One region of the Vibrio sp. nBUS_14 genome, then DNA from elsewhere that is predicted to be linked to it. Evidence: riboswitches for the same ligand, from Rfam matches in the RefSeq annotation. Region 1 holds a riboswitch; the other holds the start of a gene.
The links. Region 1 has a riboswitch for lysine ahead of ACMAZD_RS06540 (Na+/H+ antiporter NhaC family protein). Riboswitches for the same ligand answer to the same signal wherever they lie in the genome.
Positions count from the first base shown of each region.

Region 1 (3,423 bases):
CCGTTGTTGCAATGAATGAAGACGAAGCAGAAGCCTTAACAGGTGAAAGCGACCCTCTTGCTGCTTCAGACAAAGCATTAGAGTGGGTAGACTTAGTTCTGTGTACAGCAGGCCCTGTTGGCTTGTTTATGGCGGGTTACACTGAAGACGCTGTGAAGCGTGAAACGTCATTGCCGTTGTTACCAGGCTCGATTGCTGAATTTAACCGTTATGAATTTAGCCGTCCTGCCCATAAAGAGTTATGTGACAACCCAACGAAAATCTACTCGCATATCGCACCTTACATGGGCGGTCCAGAAAAGATCAAAAATACCAATGGTGCAGGGGATGCGGCGTTGTCGGCTTTATTACATGATATGGCAGCAAATAAATATCATAAAGAAAATGTGCCGAACTCTAGCAAGCATCAACATGCATTCTTAACGTATTCATCTTTCTCTCAAGTTTGTAAATACTCAAACCGTGCAAGTTATGAAGTGTTGGTTCAGCACTCTCCACGTTTGTCTCGCGGCCTTCCTGAAAGAGAAGACAGCCTAGAAGAAGCATACTGGGAAAGATAAGATATTTTTATCGTTTTCATTTATATTTCTAATAGTGAAATATAAAAAAGGCTCCGAAAGGAGCCTTTTTTTTTCTGAACATATTGAAGCCGTAAATAATACTTTAGTCGACTTTAATATTAATTCTATTGCTTAGCGTGTAATTGATTACTCACTAAGTAAACTAAATGTTTAGATAGCAAATTCTTCTAGAGATTTACCAGCATCTAGTTGTTCTTGGATAGCTGAAGGCGTACGACCTTGACCTGTCCAAGTTTTCTCATCGCCATTGCCATCTACATATTTGTATTTAGCTGGACGAGGAGCACGTTTAGCTTTTGCTGTTTTTGTTTTTGCTTCACCAGAAAGCGCAGCAATAAGATCAGCAACATCGATGCCGTCTTTTGCAATTTGTTCAGCAATAGCAGAAAGCTTAGCTTCTTGCTCAGCTTTAGCAGCTTGTTCTTCTGCTTCAGACTCTTGACGCTCTTGTACAACAATAGTTAGCTTGTCTAGCGCTTCTTCAAGTTGCTCAAGAGTTAATTCACGTGAGAATGCGCGAAGGCTACGGATATTCAATAAAGTTTTTGTTAATTCAGACATGATATTTTCCATCAAGGTAAACTAAATAATCCTCCTAATAATAAACAGAGCCTAGGAATAAAACAAATAGTATTTCTCGTATTGGTTATTTAAATATAAAAGTGAGATGAATAGTTGAAAAAGAAACGGCTCACTTTTGATGAATTTATAATAATTATTAAGAATCTCTTAAAAATCGATATGTGACTGGTAGAGTAATTGCTTTCTGTGGACTATTTTTGTATTGATTAGTTCATTAACAAAAAGCTATTTTTCTCGGAATGATATGTTGCATTGTTGCTCTTGATGAGTACAATTGCGGCTACCTGATGCGATACTTTGGTTAATTTGTTGATAAACTCTTGTTTACACGGTTAATAATATTATCGCACGTAGAGGTGCAATTATAAAAAGTAGTTTTCGTTGGGGTGATGCCAATGAACGGGAATGAAAGGTCTAATTGCCGAAGTAAATTGTATATCTAAGCAATTTGCTGGGGTTGTGCTCAATAGGTACAACACTGCCATAGTCTTAATTTTAAACTATGGAGCGCTACTGTAGGGTTGGGTGAAGTGTTCACTTCCCTTTCGCTTAGTTCAACATGAGCTTGATAAGACGTATCAAGTTTGTCTGCAGTAGATCTCTAGCCAAATAAAAAACTGGTTTTTGAAGATCATGAATTTAATAGATTTTGCAACATCGCCTTTATCGCTGCTTCCTCCTTTGGTAGCATTGAGTCTTGCTATTGTTACCCGTCGTGTATTGGTTTCTTTGGGTGTCGGCATCGTCATGGGTGCGATTCTACTTGCTGATTATTCAGTAGGTAACGCAGCTAGCTACGTGTTTACTAAAGCATCTGGTGTTTTCATCGAAGATGGTGGTATCAACACTTGGAACATGAGCATTATCGCATTCCTACTTATCCTTGGAATGATGACCGCTCTATTAACACTTTCTGGCGGTACTCGCGCATTCGCTGAATGGGCACAGTCTCGTGTGAAGAGCAAACGTGGTTCAAAACTACTTGCTGCCTTCTTAGGCGTATTCATCTTTGTTGATGATTACTTCAACAGCTTAGCGGTAGGTGCTATCTCTCGCCCTGTAACAGACCGCTTCTATGTATCTCGCGCTAAGCTTGCTTATATCCTAGATTCTACTGCTGCTCCTATGTGTGTGATCATGCCAGCTTCTAGCTGGGGTGCTTACATCATTACTATCATTGGTGGCATCTTAGTAACACACGGTGTGACAGAGTATTCTGCATTGGGTGCTTACGTTCGTCTTATCCCAATGAACTTTTACGCTGTATTTGCACTACTTATGGTATTTGCGGTAGCGTGGTTTGGTCTAGACGTTGGTAAAATGCGTGAGCATGAGATTGAAGCATCACAAGGCCGTGGCTTTGATGGTGACAACGATCAAAAGCAAGCTCATGACCTGAATGAAGAGCTAGACATTGAAGAGAGCGAAAACGGTTCTGTCTCTGATCTTGTTATGCCGATCGTATCGCTAATCGTAGCAACAGTTGTTGCAATGCTTTACACGGGTGGCCAAGCTCTGGCTGTTGACGGTCAAGCATTCAACCTGCTTGGTGCTTTCGAAAATACAGATGTAGGCAAGTCTCTTGTTTACGGTGGCATTCTAGGTCTGCTTGTTGCGCTAGCGACAGTATTCAAGCAAAAGCTACCAATGGCTGATATCGCAAGAACAATGTGGATCGGTGCAAGCTCAATGTTTGGCGCTATCCTTATCCTTGTGTTTGCATGGACAATCGGTTCTGTTATCGGTGATATGGGGACAGGTTCGTACCTATCATCTCTAGCGACTGGTAACATTGATTACCACTGGCTTCCAGTTATCTTGTTCCTTCTTGCTGGCCTAATGGCATTCTCGACAGGTACATCTTGGGGTACGTTCGGCATTATGCTTCCTATCGCAGGTGACATGGCTGCAGCTTCTGACATCGCGCTTATTCTACCTATGCTAAGTGCGGTTCTGGCTGGTTCAGTATTTGGTGACCACTGTTCTCCAATTTCTGACACCACGATTCTGTCTTCTACTGGTGCTCGTTGTAACCACATTGACCACGTATCAACTCAGCTTCCATACGCGTTGTCTGTAGCGTTCGTATCGTGCATTGGTTTCATCACGCTAGGTATGACGTCTTCAATTGGCATCGCATTTGGTGCGGCGTCTCTAACGTTTGTTGCAGTATGTTTTGCATTGGCTTACTTCTCTCGTTGCAAAATGGCAACGTGCAAAAGCTAAAAGTGAAAGCTAATCAGTAAAGTATCAGGGAGGC
Region 1 covers NZ_CP179206.1:1,394,628-1,398,050, forward strand. Annotated here, with positions in the region: gene ACMAZD_RS06530 (inosine/guanosine kinase) at 1-560, shown strand, start outside; gene ACMAZD_RS06535 (H-NS family histone-like protein) at 732-1,142, opposite strand; lysine riboswitch at 1,507-1,684, shown strand; gene ACMAZD_RS06540 (Na+/H+ antiporter NhaC family protein) at 1,797-3,389, shown strand.

Region 2 (3,423 bases), 960 kb from region 1:
AGCGACATTCTCTTTTCGAGCGCCATAACCCATTAAACCAATGCGCCAAGCCTTGCCAGCCAAAGACCCAAGTCCCGCGCCAATTTCAAGGTTATATTCTTCTAGAAGTTGTGTTCTGATTTTGGCTTCATCGATTCCTTCAGGAAAATAAAGCGCATTGAGCTGCGGAAGACGACTCTCTTCGTCAACCACAAACTTTAATCCTAGTGCTTCTACGCCTTCTTTAAGCTCTTGGTGCATCGCATGGTGACGTGACCACGCGTTGTCTAGTCCTTCATTTTTCAATAAAACCAACGACTCATGCAGAGCATATAAGCTGTTCACGGGCGCCGTGTGGTGATAACTACGCTTACCTTCTCCACTCCAATAACCTAATACCAAGCTCTGATCTAGGAACCAGCTTTGTACTGGTGATTGACGCGCCTTCATCTTCTCTACCGCACGTTGAGAGAAAGTCACTGGAGACAGTCCAGGAACGCAAGATAGACACTTTTGACTGCCTGAATAAACCGCATCGAGTTGCCACTCATCAACCAACAATGGCACACCACCTAATGATGTCACCGCATCCACAATCGATAATGCATCAAACTGACGAGCCACTGAGGAAATAGCTTGAGCATCCGATAACGCTCCAGTAGACGTCTCTGCATGGACAAATGCGACAGCAACAGCATCAGGGTTTTCTGCCAATGCCTTTTCTACCTTTTCAACAGAAACGGGGTTGCCCCACTCGTCGTCAACAAGGATCGCTTCACCACCACAACGCACAACATTCTCTCGCATACGTTCACCAAAAACACCGTTGCGACAAACAATCACCTTCTCGCCAGGCTCAATCAAGTTAACAAAACAGGTTTCCATACCCGCACTGCCTGGAGCAGAAACAGCAATCGTAAATTCATTCTCTGTTTGGAATGCATACTTAAGAAGTTGTTTCAGTTCATCCATCATCGCGATAAATAACGGGTCGAGATGACCAATGGTTGGACGGCTCAAGGCCTGTAGAACTTGAGGCGAAATGTCTGAAGGCCCCGGTCCCATTAACGTTCGGTGCGGTGGATAAAAGCTATCGATAGCAGTAGTGAGTGTTAAGTTAGACATGTACATCCCTTACGTTAATATTGTGAACAATCCACCCTAAAGCAAATTGATTATCTCAGCAATTAGCCATAAGAATTGAGGTCACACCAGTGTCACATAATTGTTAAAATTATTTTTAAATATCTCCAGTTACGGATTGACATTGTTACCGCAAACACGTTCAATGAAATGGCTATCTAGCAGAAGAGGAGCACTGCCCAGGCAGATGTTTTGTGGAACCGCATTTCCAATACAAAACATTAAGGGGGAGCAGTGCCGAGATAATAAAAGGATGCAGGACCTTTATTATCGGTTGAGCGGGCTGAATCCCGACAACTGTCGCCATTTCTATATGGTGAGGAGCTTCTGAGGTTACTATTCTAATAATTCCTCTCTTTTTGCTCTAAATACTCTCTTCGAAAAACATCGGACGTTGGATTACCCAACCGTAATTTTATTTTAGGAAGTCGTGGGAGATATATCGTGAGTGCATCTAATGTAGCTGGTTCTTTTAATGTCGCTAAGTTTGGTGGAACAAGTGTTGCCAACTTTGAAGCAATGAGCCGTTGTGCTGCCATTATTGAAAATAACTCGAATACTAAACTGGTCGTGAGCAGCGCGTGCTCAGGCGTCACTAACCTACTTGTTGAACTCGCGAATGGTGTTCAAGATAAAACTCGTCGCCAAGAACTAGTCACACAGTTAACCGACATTCATAATACGATTCTTGCTCAGTTAGCCGATCCGAACAGTATCGACAAAGAGATTCATAGCATTCTCGATGATATTACGAGTGCAGCCGAAGCGGCATCGTTCCAAGTAAGCACAAAGCTGACTGACCACCTTGTCGCATGTGGCGAACTGATGTCGACACATATCCTCGCTCAAATCATTCGCGAACGTGGCACTCCCGCTGTTCGCTTTGACATCAGAGAAGTGATGCGCACTAGTGATGACTTCGGTAAAGCAGAACCACAACTGGAAGATATTGCAGCCCTTGCACAGCAGAAACTGATTCCACTTTGCGAAGAACAAGTTGTCGTTACCCAAGGTTTTATCGGTGCCGATAACGAGGGTAATACCACTACGTTAGGTCGTGGCGGCAGTGATTATTCAGCCGCACTGATTGCTGAGTCGGTACAAGCGATTGGTTTAGAAATCTGGACTGATGTTCCTGGCATCTACACCACAGATCCACGAATTGCCCCTAAGGCATCTCCTATCCCAGAGATCAGCTTCAGTGAAGCATCTGAGATGGCAAATTTTGGCGCGAAGATATTACACCCATCGACTCTAGTTCCTGCACTACGCCATCAAATCCCTGTCTTTGTCGGCTCATCAAAAGCACCAGAGCTCGGTGGAACATGGATTCGTCAACAGGTTGAAAGCTCTCCTTTATTCAGAGCGCTTGCCCTGCGCTGTAATCAAACCATGGTTACGCTTCGCAGCGCCAATATGTTCCATGCTTATGGCTTTTTGGCGAAGGTATTCGAGATCCTGGCTAAACATAAGATATCTGTCGATCTAATTACTACCTCAGAGATCAGTGTCTCACTGACCCTCGATCAAACGGATACCTCTGGTGGTGCCCCCGAGTTACCTGAAGCCGCTCGCATTGAGCTTGAAGAACTGTGTTCCGTGGATATTGAACACGACCTATGCCTTGTTGCTCTTATTGGTAATAACATGAGTGAAAGCAAAGGCTATGCAAAGCAGGTATTCGGCACGCTTGAAGACTTCAACCTACGCATGATTTGTTACGGCGCAAGCCCACACAACCTATGCTTCTTGCTAGATGAATCGGTGTCTAAGTTGGCGATTCAAAAACTTCATCAAGAGCTCTTTGAATAAAAAGACGGTTGATAGATTAGTTTAAAATCACCAAACTACAAATACAAAAAGGGTTGCTATTAAGCAACCCTTTCTCTTTTTTACTTTACGAATCAAAATTCGTCATCGCCTAAAAGCTAGTTAATGTTTGGACCTAACCACTTCTCAGCTTCCAACATATCCCAACCTTTACGATCAGCATAGCTGTCCACTTGATCTTGTTGAATCTGTGCAATCGCAAAGTATCGGGCATCAGGATGTGAGAAGTACATACCAGACACGGAGGCACCTGGCCACATTGCGTAACTCGTAGTTAGTGACATGTCGATTGCTTTTTCAACCTCCATCAACTCCCACAACGTACCTTTTTCAGTATGTTCAGGACAGGCTGGGTAACCCGGAGCAGGACGAATACCTTGGTACTTCTCGCGAATCAAATCGTCATTAGACAAGTCCTCATCCGGCGAGTAACCCCAAATATCCTTTCTCACTTCTTTATGCAGGTATTCA
Region 2 covers NZ_CP179206.1:439,423-442,845, reverse strand. Annotated here, with positions in the region: gene ACMAZD_RS02145 (pyridoxal-phosphate-dependent aminotransferase family protein) at 1-1,104, opposite strand, end outside; lysine riboswitch at 1,280-1,457, shown strand; gene lysC (lysine-sensitive aspartokinase 3) at 1,567-2,934, shown strand; gene metH (methionine synthase) at 3,051-3,423, opposite strand, start outside.
Region 2: linked by a shared signal. The riboswitch ahead of lysC (lysine-sensitive aspartokinase 3) and the one ahead of ACMAZD_RS06540 (Na+/H+ antiporter NhaC family protein) in region 1 are both predicted to bind lysine.